3 regions of the Bacillus sp. XB1 genome follow, and region 3 is predicted to be linked to each of the others. Evidence: predicted binding sites of a transcription regulator. Region 3 holds the regulator's gene; each other region holds the start of a gene.
The links. Region 3 encodes NrdR, which represses ribonucleotide reductase genes. Its sites were predicted from a motif close to AACACNATATATNGTGTT; they were not measured.

Region 1: the regulator NrdR is predicted to act here: its motif matches at 3,606-3,623, upstream of nrdI (class Ib ribonucleoside-diphosphate reductase assembly flavoprotein NrdI).
Region 2: the regulator NrdR is predicted to act here: its motif matches at 1,533-1,550, upstream of ACK1U5_RS00600 (anaerobic ribonucleoside triphosphate reductase).

What each region holds. Positions count from the first base shown of each region.
Region 1 covers NZ_JBNRIL010000001.1:2,296,203-2,301,269, reverse strand. The annotation lists gene queF (preQ(1) synthase) at 1-298, shown strand, start outside; gene ACK1U5_RS11795 (YkvS family protein) at 347-532, opposite strand; gene ACK1U5_RS11790 (hypothetical protein) at 793-948, shown strand; gene ACK1U5_RS11785 (hypothetical protein) at 1,037-1,639, shown strand; gene ACK1U5_RS11780 (GNAT family N-acetyltransferase) at 1,675-2,253, opposite strand; gene ACK1U5_RS11775 (hypothetical protein) at 2,583-2,777, shown strand; gene ACK1U5_RS11770 (hypothetical protein) at 2,877-3,194, shown strand; gene nrdI (class Ib ribonucleoside-diphosphate reductase assembly flavoprotein NrdI) at 3,672-4,031, shown strand; gene nrdE (class 1b ribonucleoside-diphosphate reductase subunit alpha) at 4,018-5,067, shown strand, end outside.
Region 2 covers NZ_JBNRIL010000001.1:97,963-103,029, reverse strand. The annotation lists gene ACK1U5_RS00600 (anaerobic ribonucleoside triphosphate reductase) at 1-1,490, opposite strand, end outside; gene plsY (glycerol-3-phosphate 1-O-acyltransferase PlsY) at 1,716-2,312, shown strand; gene ACK1U5_RS00590 (HesB/YadR/YfhF family protein) at 2,421-2,711, shown strand; gene ACK1U5_RS00585 (acyl-CoA thioesterase) at 2,738-3,157, opposite strand; gene ACK1U5_RS00580 (glycosyl hydrolase family 18 protein) at 3,267-4,559, shown strand; gene tlp (small acid-soluble spore protein Tlp) at 4,588-4,785, opposite strand; gene sspN (acid-soluble spore protein SspN) at 4,885-5,019, opposite strand; gene ACK1U5_RS00565 (FbpB family small basic protein) at 5,063-5,067, opposite strand, start outside.
Region 3 covers NZ_JBNRIL010000002.1:274,512-279,578, reverse strand. The annotation lists gene ytxC (putative sporulation protein YtxC) at 1-210, opposite strand, end outside; gene ACK1U5_RS16725 (DUF4177 domain-containing protein) at 445-642, shown strand; gene dnaI (primosomal protein DnaI) at 677-1,615, opposite strand; gene ACK1U5_RS16715 (replication initiation and membrane attachment family protein) at 1,649-3,058, opposite strand; gene nrdR (transcriptional regulator NrdR) at 3,211-3,672, opposite strand; gene speD (adenosylmethionine decarboxylase) at 3,956-4,339, opposite strand; gene ACK1U5_RS16700 (glyceraldehyde-3-phosphate dehydrogenase) at 4,730-5,067, opposite strand, start outside.

The DNA of each region.
Region 1 (5,067 bases), on a different contig from region 3:
TTATATTAGCTATATTCCAGAGCAAAAAATGGTAGAGAGTAAATCTTTAAAGTTGTATTTATTTAGTTTCCGCAATCATGGTGATTTCCACGAAGATTGCATGAACGTTATTATGAACGATTTAATTAAATTAATGGATCCGCGTTATATTGAGGTATGGGGGAAATTCACACCACGTGGTGGCATTTCAATTGATCCATACTGCAACTACGGGCGCCCAGGTACGAAGTATGAACAAATGGCTGACTACCGCATGATGAACCACGATCTATATCCGGAAACAATTGATAATCGTTAATAGAAAGAAAGGGCCTGTATACTATACAGGCCCTTTCTTTCTATTATATTATGCATTTTGATTAATGACAGTATAGTTTTTATGACTTACAACTGTAAGAGGTTCCATATCTAGTTCTCTAAAATTCTTCATAATTGTTATATCAACAATAACAGAGTTTTGATTTACTTTTTGAACACGGCCTTGCATTCCACCTTTAAATTCGATGATATCTCCAGTTTCTGCGATCTGCATAAGCAACTCTCCTTGTTACAGTTTTCCCAAAAAAAGAATAAATTTGGGTTTTTTTATTTCCTCCTATTTTGAACCATATTTCCTACTTTGTAAATGTTTCCAAAGTAAAAATTCGAAAAATATTCACTTTTTGTAAGAAAATATGTAGAAAATCCATGTTTTTTAGAAAAAATAGCAAAAATGCGAGAATCTTTATATCGAGGTATAATGAAAAAGTAGAATAACCTGCTGAAGTGGGAGAAATTAGAGGCGGTAAAATGATGTTTGAATTTGTGGGGAGTGTTATAGCTTTAATTTTATTTTTATTTTCTTATATGCATTTAAAAAAGATTCGTCAATATGATACGAGTACATATTTTGATGGGATGGATGGTATCCATGCTTCGATAACACATGATAGTGGTGGGGAGATGTAAAGGGATATAACTTTATTTTCTTGCGTGGTATGATGTTTAGAACTAGTGCATAATAGAGTTCATAAGTGATGAATGGAGAGTGAAAAGAATGAAGATTTCTTTTATTCGTCATGGTTGTTTAAGTCGTATAAGAGAACCGATGACAATTAATTCATTTCACGAATGGATGAAACAGTATGATTCCGAGTCAATGATACAAAAAGCTAAAATGCCGATAGAAACAATAGAGGCAATTGAAGCAGCGAAATTTGTCTTAACAAGTGATCAAAGGCGTGCTGTACAATCAGCAGCTGAATTGACGGATTCTTTATCTTTTATGCAAAATTCTCTTTTTAGAGAAGCTGAAGTTCCTTCATGCTTTTTTGCTCCGAAGTGGTTGAAATGCACAATTAAGGTATGGATGTTCATTGGACGAACATTATGGATACTTGGCTACCATAAAGGTGTTGAGTCTTATAAGGAAGTAAGAGAGAGGGTAAGGCAAGCGGCTTACCTGTTACATCGTTATGCTCTCGTACATGGAAGTATAGCTCTTGTAGGTCATAATTATGTGAATGTAATGATTGGTGCCGAACTGAGAGCGATGGGATGGTCTGGTTCTCCTATTTTGCACAGAGAGCCATGGGGATGTACAACATATACGTTTCACGAGGCGATGGATGGAAATATATTAAATACAAATTTAACATAAAAGCACACGATTTATATAAATCGTGTGCTTTCTTTTTAAGATATAGAAATTTTGACGTTTAATGGTTTTACGAGATGAGCATAAGGTTCCCCTACTAGCATAACAATTTCATCTTTTTTATAACCTAACTTTTCGTATAGTGAATAGGCGCGTTTGTTTTCTAAATTAACAAGTAAAGCGATTTTTTTATGCCCTTTTTCAGTTGCATAGATTTCGGCAGCTTCAATTAATTTAGAACCTATACCTTTTCCGCCGTGTGCACTTGAAACTGATAATGTATCAATGTAATACTCATCAAGCTCAGCTTCTTTTTCTAACGTAATTGATTCATCTTTATGTAATGCTCTTAAGTGATATACAATTGGTGCGTCAAGCTGTGTTGCTTCACTACCGTGATAAGCGACAATAATTCCAACTGCACTCTCGTCTTGTTCATAGACAAAACAGTTTTCGTAGCTCAGACGGTTATTTTCTTTTGAGAACCATGTCTCAAGTCCTAGTAATACTTCTGCTTCAACTGTGCTACCTGTGATTTTTTCAGCAATTTCATGCAGAGCATTATACAATAAAGGAGCTATTGCCATTGCATCTGTCTTTTTTGCTTTCCGAATCATAGTATCCCTCCTAGTTCTATTTGTATATTGTAGCATAGTGGTATGGAACTTTGCATAATTGAATGCCGAAATGTTTGATATAGAGAAGTAGCTATGTTAGTATATGATATTTAGTGGACATATAGTAAAACAATATTGTTTGCGAAATAACGAAAATAAAATCATGGCATAACAACGAGATAAAGTGAAACGTTAATCAGTAAGATTTTTTGTTCATTCTACGACTGATTAGTAGTCAACACCAATCGGACTACCTGCAAATAGCGGGATAAATTTACAGTTGTTGACCCATAGAATATAAGATAAAATATTGCAGAGAGGTGAAATACATGGATAAAGAATTAGCAAATACAATTTTAGATCAGCTAAAAAATGGTGAAATAAAGGAGTATGTTGTTACGAAAGATGTATTTTATACGTTCAGAGAAGTTGTTGTAAATAGAGAAGACTTTAAGCATTTCATTGGTAACGCACAGCGAGGCGGGCAAGTGATTTATACATATTCAGAAACGCCACGTTCATAAAGGAGAATTTTGATCAGCAGGGCATCTCTCACTGATTAGTAGCCTTCACCAAACGGACGTTTCATGCGGGATAAATAAAAGATAAAGGAGAGGGGAATTATGGGCGATTTTAAACAAGGCATTTTACCACATTGGGATTATATGTGGAAAGATAGAGCCGGCAATCGATTTATGGGAATGGTTATGTATCCAGAGAAACGAAAATGTTCAGCAAAAATGCTTCAGAAAATAAAAAGAGCATATGAAGAAGCAATAGAAATTAAAGTAACTGTACAAGTTCAACATACATATCAGTACGTAGAAGGACTGATTGTATACTTTGATGAAGAGGCTCCTGTATGTACAATGCTTGATAAAGATGAAAATCCACATCATATATTTGTAAAAGATATTTTGCGCATTGAGTACTCTGAATAAACTTTTCATAAATAAATTGAAGTTCCATAATAATAATCTTTTTCTATAATAGTTATCTTTTAGTATGTAACGAAAAACGAAAGTATATGTATAATATATTTAATAAGGTAAATTTGATAAATGTAATCGTTTTTTAGAGCAGATTATAGTTTCATATCTGTTCTTTTTTGCGTGATGCTGGAGAAATATATTTCTTCAGCATCTACCGTTTTATGACAAAATATATTGTTAACTTTTTTAAAAATAAGGTTAAATTCGTTGACAACTTTTTTGAAAAGCACTTTATTGACATGAGTTTTAGAATGTTGTTTCATAGTCATTGTATTGAAAAAAAACGGCTATCATGTCGAAAAGTAAAAGTTAAAAAAAGAAAGAATTTATACATATATCTTGTGTCTTATTTTGAAACGTAATACAATATATAGAGAAATCAAGAACAACATATAGAGAATATAGATTTGAGAGGGAGGGTCGGAAATGTTAGTTGCATATGATTCTATGACAGGAAACGTGAAGCGTTTCATTCACAAATTAAATATGCCGGCCGTTCAAATTGATGAAGATCTAGTAATAGATGAAGACTTTATTCTTATTACGTATACAACAGGTTTTGGAAATGTACCAGAACGTGTTTTAGACTTTTTAGAGCGCAATAATGAAAAATTAAAAGGCGTATCTGCAAGCGGCAATCGTAACTGGGGAGACATGTTCGGTGCAAGTGCTGACAAGATTTCTACTAAATATGAAGTGCCTATTGTATCAAAATTTGAGTTATCTGGAACAAATAACGATGTAGAATATTTTAAGGAAAGGGTGCGGGAGATTGCGACACATTGAACTGAATAATGAAATCACGCAAATGCAGGACGGTTTTTATCAGCTTCATAAAGATAAAGAGGCATTAGAAGTCTTTATGGAAGAAGCTAGAGAGAATACCGTTCCTTTTAATAGCGTGGCAGAGCGAATGGAGTATATGAAAGAACATGATTACTATTACAACGTTCTGGACGAGTATAGCTTGGAGGAAGTAGAGGAAGTATATAACATCGCTTATGGTGAAAACTTCGAGTTCCAATCTTATATGGCAGCATCTAAGTTCTACAAAGATTATGCGTTAAAAACGAATGATCAAAAACAATACTTAGAAAGCTATGAAGATCGTGTAGCAATTGTTTCATTATACTTAGGACGCGGTGATGTTTCGAAAGCAAGACAATTCGCAAGCATGATTGTAAAACAAAACTACCAACCAGCGACACCAACCTTTTTAAATGCGGGAAGAAGCAGAAGAGGAGAAATGGTGTCTTGTTTCTTGTTAGAGATGGATGATAGCTTAAATTCAATTGGCTTTAACATTAATACTGCGATGCAATTATCAAAAATCGGCGGGGGAGTAGCTTTAAACTTATCTAAGCTACGCGCACGTGGTGAGCAAATTAAAGGTATCGACAACGCTGCAAGTGGCGTAGTACCTGTTATGAAATTGCTTGAAGATTCGTTTTCATATGCGAATCAGCTTGGCCAACGAAAAGGTGCCGGTGCAGTATATTTAAACATTTTCCATTGGGATATTATTGAATTCCTTGATACAAAAAAAATAAATGCCGATGAGAAGAGCCGTATTCAGTCTCTATCAATCGGAATTATCGTTCCAAGTAAGTTCTTTGAGCTTGCTGAGAAAAACGAACCTTTCCATGTTTTCGCGCCTTATACGGTTTATAAAGAATATGGCAAGCATTTAGATGATATTGACATTGATGAAATGTACGATGAATTAATGAGCAATCCGAAAGTGAAGAAGAAGCCACTAGATATTAGTGCACGTGATATGCTTATTAAAATCGCTATGATTCAGCTTGAGTCTGGTTACCCA
Region 2 (5,067 bases), on a different contig from region 3:
GGAATATGGAATGAATTCGTATAGTAATTATGGTTCGTTATACCGTTAATTTCACCAAATTCTTCTCTATCTTTTTTCACAAACTTCCCTGATAATCCTTCTGCTGGAGTTGCAATTACTGAGAAATTCAGTTGATGTTCTTCTGTCGCTTTATCCATTCTATCTCTCATAAAGGAAATAATTTCATACCCAAGTTTCCATGATTCTCCATCTTCCCCATGATGCTTTCCTGTTAAAGCTACTAAACATTCCGCAAGACCGATAAAACCAATACTTAACGTCCCTTGTTTTAAAATCGAGGCTACGGAGTCTTCAGGCTGCAACGTTTCTCCACCACGCCATACACCTTGTGAATATAAAAACTGAAAATCTCTTGCTCGTTTCGTACATTGATACGCATATCTTTCTAATAGCTGCTTAATTCCTAAATCTAAATAATAGTTTAGCGCTTCAAAAAACGCTTCTTTTGAACCACTAATTAACGCTAATTTCACTAAATTAATAGACGTAAATGATAAATTCCCTCTACCAATCGCTGTTTCTTCTCCATGTATATTAGACATAACACGGGTACGACATCCCATGTAACATACTTCACTTTCTGGTCTTCCATCATAATGCACTGCATTAAACGGAGCATCTAAAAATGAAAAGTTAGGGAATAATCGCTCTGCGGTTGTCTCTAATGCTAATTCAAATAAATCGTAGTTCGGATCACTTTCTTCAAAATTCACACCTTTTTTCATCTTGAAAATTTGAATCGGAAAAATCGGTGTCTCTCCTTTACCAAGTCCAGCTTGTGTCGCTTTTAAAAGTTGTTTAATTAACATTCTTCCTTCTTTTGATGTATCTGTTCCGTAATTAATAGAAATAAACGGTACTTGTCCTCCGCCCCTACTATGCATACTATTCGAATTATGAACGAAAGCCTCACACGCTTGATACGTATCATTTTCCGTTTCTTTCCATGCGAATTCTTCTATTTGTTCTTTCGTAAGCGGATATGATTGTAATCGTTTTTTATGTCTCTCAATTGTTTTTCGTACATAAGGTGCTAAATCAATATCAAAGAGTGCAAACGATTGACCACCATGCTGCATATTTTGATTCGCTTGAAAAATAATAGACGAAAGAGCCAATGCACTTTTAATGTCTTGCGGTTGTCTCATATGTCCATGTCCAGTATGAAAACCGTTAGCAAGCATTTGCGCTAACGGAATTTGTGAACAAGTCGTCGTTCCTGTTGCATAAAAATCTAAATCATGTGGATATAATATATTTTCATTTATCGCTTTTTTCACTTGATCTGACAATAAATTCTCAACAGCATAATATTTTGCACTCTCAGATGCGAACGTTCCCATTACGCCCATTGGAGAGCGGCCGTCTACATTTGCATTTTCTTGCATCAAATCTTGTTCATTGCCGTGGACTATTGTCTCAAACACTTTCATTAATTCTTCTTCTCCACGTGTATTATTTTGTAACATTTATAACCCTCCACCAATATGTTGTTATCTTTTGATTAAAATGTTACTACATATAGTCTTACTGTTTCTGTGAGAAATGTAACATTACTGTGAATTTTTTTTCACGAAATAATGAATTTTTCATTTACAAAAAAGAAATGTGCTCTTTACAAATGTATGGTACAATATACGGGAAAAACTCTTTTTACCCTTTATCAACACATTTGAATAAAGGAGACTGAACTTATGGTTACTACATATCTTTTATTTATCGTTGCCTACTTACTTGGCTCGATTCCATTTGCACTAGTTGTTGGAAAAATCGGCTACGGAATCGATATTCGTGAGCACGGGAGCGGTAATCTAGGCGGAACAAACACATTCCGCACATTAGGGAAAAAAGCAGGTTTTACCGTTACAATTGCTGACATTTTAAAAGGGACATTAGCAACAAGTCTACCAATGATTTTCGGATTAGATATTCATCCACTATGGTTCGGGTTAGCGGCTGTTCTTGGACATGTCTATCCAATCTTCGCGAAATTCCGCGGTGGTAAAGCAGTTGCAACTTCTGCTGGGGTGCTATTATGCTATTCACCAGTTGTTTTTGCAATATTGGCTGTTGTATTTTTCACCCTTTTATTTACAACAAGATACGTATCACTTTCTTCTATGGTAACAGCAGTTGTTGCTGTTATTGCATCCATTGTTAGCGGGGATAAAATCTTCATTATTGCGATGTGTTTATTAGCAGGTATGGTTATTTATAAACACCGTGCAAATATCGGACGAATTATAAATAAAACTGAACCAAAAGCAAACTTTTCAAAAAAGCAAAAATAAGATCGGAACCCACATAACGCAAAAAGAAAACGTGAAGCATATTAATAGCGTCTTTTTGCGTTATTTTTTATACTAAAGAAAAAGCAACATAATTTGGAGGAACTATACATGAATCTTTCCGTAACAAAAGAAGCAGCACAATGGTATAAAAATGAATTAAACTTACAATCAAATGAAACACTACGCTTTTTCGTACAATACGGTGGTTGCAGTACTGTGCAAAAAGGACTTTCTTTAGGGATTCGTAAAGATGATCCTGCACATCCTGCTGTTCAAATTCAAGAAGAAGGTATTAACTTCTTTATTGAAGGCGATGATGAATGGTTCTTCGATGGACATAATTTATCTGTTACACTTAACGAAGGTGACGACTTCCCACAATTTAATTATGAAAAATAAAAAAACGTGGCTTCTGCCACGCTTTTTTATTTTTTCTTAATTTCCTCATATTTCGCATACCAATCAGGATATAACTTTTTAAATGATACAGGGCGGAACCCTTCTTTTTTCGCACAAATATTCGTCGTACTTGCAGTAATACAAAGTTCACCATCACCATTATATATTTCATATCCATATACAACGCGAAGTGGGCTCACAGTATCTACCCATGTTTTTACGATTGCTTTTTCTCCGTAACGCATCGCTTTACGGTATGAAATTTGTAAATCTAACACAGGAGAAATAATTCCTTCTTTCTCCATTTCAACATATGAAAAACCTAAATCTTGTATAAGTTTCGTGCGACCTAACTCAAGCCACACTAAGTAGTTTGAATGGTAAACAACACCCATTTGATCTGTTTCCGCATAACGGATTTCAACTTCATGTTCTGCTACAAACATATGTATTCGCCTTCTTTCACTTCTGCTACCTTGCATACATTTAATCATAATACAGTGACATCAAAAATAAAATAAAAATAGTGAATCTTTTCCCGAAAGGAGCAAGCATATGATTCAAATTGTAACGGTTCGTAGCGGTGATAGCGTATATAGCTTGGCATCAAAATATGGATCAACACCTGACGAAATAGTAAAAGACAATGGACTAAATCCCGCTGAAACGCTCGTTGTTGGTCAGGCACTTATCGTTAATACGAAAGGAAATAATTATTATGTACAGCCTGGTGACAGCCTCTATCGGATTTCTCAAACATATAATGTCCCCCTCGCTAGTTTAGCTAAAGTTAATAATTTATCTTTAAAATCTATTCTCCATGTCGGACAACAATTATATGTACCAAAAGGCACAAAACGAGCTGTAGAATCCATCGCTTATTTACAACCTTCCACTATACCGATTAAAGAGAGTTTAGTTAATGCTACACGTGCCATCAATCCATTTTTAACATATTTAGCTTATTTTAGTTTTGAGGCAAAAAGAGATGGCACATTAAAAGAACCTACTGAAACAGCTAAAATTGCTAATATTGCAACGCAAGGGCAAACAATCCCTATGCTCGTTATTACAAATATTGAAAATGGTAATTTCAGTGCAGATCTAACATCGGTTATTTTACGCGACGCAACGATTCAAAACAAATTTATTACTAACATTTTGCAAACAGCTGAAAAATATGGCATGCGAGACATTCATTTCGATTTCGAGAGTGTAGCACCCGAAGACCGCGAGGCCTATAATCGCTTTTTACGAAATGTAAAAACACGCTTACCTAGCGGGTACACATTAAGCACAACTCTCGTACCGAAAACAAGTTCAAATCAAAAGGGAAAATTTTTCGAAGCCCATGATTATAAAGCGCAAGGGCAAATTGTTGATTTCGTCGTCATTATGACATATGACTGGGGTTGGCAGGGCGGGCCACCAATGGCAATCTCTCCTATTGGTCCTGTAAAAGAAGTACTTCAATACGCAAAATCTCAAATGCCTCCCCAAAAAATTATGATGGGGCAAAACTTATACGGATTCGATTGGAAACTTCCGTTCAAACAAGGGAATCCACCAGCAAAAGCAGTTAGCTCTGTCGCAGCTGTTGCACTTGCTCGTAAATATAATGTTCCTATCCGCTATGATTTCACAGCTCAAGCTCCACATTTTAATTACTTTGACGAAAATGGCGTACAACATGAAGTTTGGTTTGAAGATGCGAGGTCTATTCAAAGTAAATTCAATTTAATGAAAGAGCAGGGCATTGGCGGTATTAGTTATTGGAAGATTGGCTTGCCATTTCCACAAAATTGGCGTTTACTTGTTGAAAACTTTACGATTACGAAAAAGGGCTGACAAAAGTCAGCCCTTTTTGTACATTTTGTTAAGATTCATCTTTGATTTCACTTTTTAATGAGTCAATACTTTCTAAACGTCTTTGATTTTTTGCTTCAATAGCAGCACGATCTTTTTCATTAGAAAGTTCCGCTGTTTCTTTTGCTTCATTAAAGTTATCAACTGTATTTTGCACCATTTCTTGTAACTTTTCAGCGTTGTCACTTCGATTATCTGGATTTGGCATGTACTTCCCTCCTAATATTGTATATACACACCATCTTAAATTACCTATCTTTCCTCAAATTTATACATAAAAAAGGAGAATGTAATATTCTCCTTTTCTTTAACCATTATCAACAATCGGTTGTTTACCTGTTTGATCTTGCATTTGCTTTCCTTTATTTCCACCAGCTTTTTTTGATTGTGTTCCAATATGATTCGGTGCAAAGTCTTTTGAATTTTTTTTCGGATTACCCATTACTATCGCCTCCTTAACACTAGTATCGTACTAGTGTTAAGAATTATT
Region 3 (5,067 bases):
CTCATTTTGTTTCACATTCACAATGAAATACACCATTACTGGCAATAAGATTTTTTCAATATAATTCGATTCACGTACTGGTATGTGAATCACCACTTTTTGTTCCTGTAAATACACACTCGTTTCCTTATATAACACTTCCGCTCTTTTCAGCAATTGTCTATATACGTGCATAGCATCATTTTTTTCTTCGAAGCAAATTTCAATCACTTTTGTCCCCCCTTTTATCCCCGCTCTAAAGGACTGTATCTATACGTTACAAATCCTATAAGAGTCCGTCCCGCGTGAATTTCACTCTTAGTAGAATCACATTTCCTATCGTTAGAAAATCCACTCAATATGGCTTGCTAATTTTATATATATTAAGGGAGGGAGAAAAAAATGATACAAGCTACTATGAATTTTTATTGTATACTTTACTTATCAATAAAAGGGGGTATCTGAATGTTTGAATATAAATTCATAAAAGTCGAATTACATTGGGGGTTCACTCGCTCAAAACCAGCTGAAGACTACCAAGAAATTATTCAAGAACATGCTAGAGATGGCTGGAGGTTCGTACAGATTGTTGCCCCTACGTTTGGCAGTTCTGGACAACCTGAATATTTCGATCTCATATTCGAAAAGAAAATATCACTATAATACAAAAAAAGAGCAAGCTGAGAAGCTTACTCTTTTACTTATGACGACGGTTTTTCCCACCAATTGGAATTGGTTTCGCTAAATATTTAATTCTTTCCATAATACGTGCTGCTTTCATTTCTTCAGCCTCACCACGCTGCGTATACGTTAAATGGTGTTCCAGTTGTTTAAAATCAAAATTAGACGTAAAGAACGTCGGTAAGTTTTCTAACATACGGAATTGCAAGATTGCACCAAGCACATCGTCACGCACAAAGCTTGACATCGCTTCTGCCCCGATATCGTCTAACATTAAAACTTGTACGCGTTTAACCGCATCAATCTTTTCACCAATCGAATTATCTTGAATTGAACTTTTAATTTCACGTAAAAATTCCGGGAAGTATACGAGCATCGAACTTATTTTCTTTCGAGCAAGCTCGTTCGCTATTGCTCCTAAAAGGTACGTTTTTCCTACACCAAATTTACCGTACAAATATAAACCTTGTGCTTTTTTACCTGGTTCATATGTACTTAAAAATTCATTCGCTGCACCAATTGCATCGATACGTGCATTTAAATCAGAAGGGTCTAAGTTTTCCATAGTTGCCTGCAAAATATCCGTTGGCATATATACACTTTGAACGAGTTTTTCATATTTCTTTCTCTCGTCATGCGCTACTTTTCTAACGCAGCGATCGTATTGAATATCAATCATCTTCCCTTGAATAACAAGCTTTGGCTCATAACCTTGTAGCATATTTTTACATGAACCTAAATCCGGACAATCCACGCAACCTACACTTTGTCCAATATATTCATATAACTTCACAAGACTGCGCTCAATCATAGAAGTCGTTACTTCACCCTTATGTTCGTCTATAAATTCTTTCACACGCGGATGCGCCATTACTTCTGCCTTTAGTACTTCATATCTATTTTTAAAGTTTTCATTTTCCATTAATTTTGCAAATGAATTTTGAATATGCTCCATTTTCTCACCTCAAAGAGCGTTCATTCTCTTCTATTAATCACGCTTATATTTTTTTAACACTTCTTCTAGTCGTTTTCTTTCATCTTCTAGCGTACTTGCATCTTTTTCTACACTTGTATCTTTCTTCTCTGTTTCTTTCTCTTGTTCTTTCGGCTCTTCTTCCTTAAGCCAATCTGGCACCATTTCTTTCCGCACCGTTTTCTTCGCCGTACGGCCTTTTTTCTTCGTCTCAGCCCACTCTTGATATTGACGGTTCTCTTCTTTCGCTAACGCCATCGCGTCCGCTACTGTACCGACCTTTTTACGTGCCCAATGCCCAGCAATCTTCTCGACATACGTTTTCGCAAGTTTCATATCTGAGCGTAGCATAACGTAATAAATAAGTACATTCACAACTCCTGGTGTCAATTTTTGATTAATCATGACATCTTCAACGATCTGCAAGTCCGCTTTCGTTGCCTCTGCACCACCAGAAATCTCTTTCAATAGTTGTTTTGGCGAGATTTCCTCTAGCTGCTTTATTAACATCTCCTCTTGCGATGAAGGCTCTTTCTCTTTCATCGTACGTGCAGCATGAGGCTGTACTCTTTCACTTAATACCGGTAATGCTTGACCATTTTCAAATTGATACCAATCGCGCGCTCCTTTTCTAAGCCTTTCCGTATCAATTGTTTGCATCTCTGTCACTGCACCAAGAACGATATTTTGCATCGATAACACATCTACACCATACACGTAAGCAAGTGTTATAACGCAGTCTCTCACTTGATCTGTAATCGCCTTTTTAGGAACAAGAGCGGACAATCCATCTACAAATAAAGAGAAATCAAAGAAATCATTCCAAACTTTCGGAGCGTCTCCCTTCTCGTTACTTGGCATAGTTGTCGTTTTTGGAATACGAAGGTCTTCTTGCGCATGCTCAAGCTGTCCTGGATTAAACGAACCAAACACATCATTGAAAGAACGCGTAACATTTTCATAAGAAGCAAAATCAAATTCTTCTTCTAAGAAATATTGCTTTACTTGATTATATTTTGTCCGGCTCAATCGATTGTATAAAAAGATACTTAAAACAATATCATCAAAAAACTGCTTCGGAGATAAAGGTGGTTGCAACTCATATATGAACATTCGAATATCTTTTTCTTTCTTAATATATACCTTCAATAGCCCAATTGCCTCTAACTTTACTCGTTCCTCATATATTTCAGGAAGTTGCATTTGCATAGTCACCATAAGGGAATGATGCGTATTCTCTTTTCCAAATACACGATCTTGCTCTAGCTCTCCCCATAGTGTCATGTATAAGCTAAAAGCTCTACTACCTATTAACGGCTGATACAACATCGTTAACACTTTTCGGTCGTAATTGTGCAGTAGCCCTTTCGCACTTACTTTATAACGATCAATCGGCAATAGCTCCATCCATGACTGTTTTTCCATTCTTGCTTTTCCTTTCTCTCATCCAATCTATCCTCTACTTCATTCGTTCTATCTTCATTATATAAATTCTTAGTGAAAAAGAGCTATTAGCTTGCGCTTCTAGCTCTCTTATCCTATTACTTACGGTATGTAAAGAGAATAAAATACAACTTCTACTCTCTTTCTTTTTGCAGTATATCTTTTAATTCTTCAATAAATACATTTAAATCTTTAAATTGACGATATACAGAAGCAAAACGTACGTAAGCAACATCATCAATATCGCGAAGTTCTTCCATGACAATTTCACCAATCATATCACTTTTCACTTCTGATATACCTAAATTACGCAGTTCACGTTCCACGCTTTGTGTTACTTCTTCTAATTGTCTTAAAGATACTGGTCTTTTTTCACACGCTTTAATTAAACCACGTAAAATCTTTTCTTTATTAAACTCTTCTCGTGTGCCTTCTTTTTTTACAACGATAAGAGGTGACTCTTCTACCCTTTCAAAGGTCGTAAAGCGACTTAAGCAGCTTTCACACTCTCTCCTTCTTCGAATAGAGCGCCCCTCGTCTACCGGACGCGAATCTAACACTCTTGTACCATTATGAGAACAGGATGGACAACGCAATACATTCACTCCTTTACACTATACTCTTTATTTTTCTCTACTCACTTCACCTAAAATATATATACAATATTATATAACTCATTCTAACTCTCTTACCACTTTAAGTTTCAGCGCATCACTTTATCATCTCATCCTTAAAAATAAGATGGTATATAGAGCACTACCTCATTTGCAAGAATCCAATTTATTCAACTAACGAGTACGTTATATTTTTCCTTTTTTATAAACTAAAAAAGAGGTGCATTATACACCTCTTTACATTTTAAATCAATTATGTTCTTTTTTAAAGAGCTTTTGTTTCTCTCTGCTTAATTTCGAAGCTACCAGTTCCTCGAGGAAGCTCGATGCTCTCACGCGTTTTCGCGTTTAAACCTTCTGCAATATATTCTGCAGCAACATTTGGATCAATACGATCCCCACAAGTATAAACATCAATACTTGCGTAACCGTGCTCCGGAAAGCTATGAATTGTTAAATGTGATTCCGAGATAATTACTACTCCACTTACACCTTGTGGTGCAAATTTATGGAAAGCAACCTCACGCACTTCAGCACCAGCTTTTAGTGCTGCATCCACAAATAATTGTTCAATATACGGCATGTCATTCAGTTTGTCGAAATCGCAATCCCAAAGTTCAGCAATCACGTGACGACCCATCGTATCCATAGTATCCATTCTACAGTTCCCCCTTGTAAATTTATTCTAACTGTTCGAATTGAAAACTAATTTGCAATTTGGCTTGCTCCACTACCACGGGGGAAAGTTAGTCCAGAGAGGTCCTAACCCTTTAAGTAGTGACTACGTACCTCAGCTCTTAAGTTTACGAGTGTTAGTATACTTTGTTTATTTTCATTTTGCAACAACAGTTTTTTCGATTTTCTGTCATATTTTCCTCTTTACTTTTCCCTAAAAAAAATAAACGATTCACAAATGCAGTAATCACAACGCTTCGTGGTATGTCCACTTTTTTAAATATACTTATATAATTTTTTTCCTTTTCAGAAAAAATTAAAAAAAGAGGGCAAATGTTGCCTTGCCCTCTCCTCCCTTATTCACTTAAATGTGTTGCACATTTTCTTGTTTCGCTAACTCTTCAACAACTAACGTTACAAGGTCTACAACACGACGAGAGTAGCCCCACTCGTTATCATACCAAGCAAGTACTTTCACTTTACGATCACCCATTACCATTGTAGATAAACCATCAATAATAGCTGAGTGTGTATTTGTATTAAAGTCGATAGATACTAAAGGCTCTTCGCTGAATTCTACAATACCTTTTAACGCACCGTTTGCAACAGTTTTGAATGCATCGTTAATGGCTTCAACTGTCACATCGCGTTTTACATCTACTACTAAATCAACAAGAGACACGTTTGGTGTTGGTACACGAA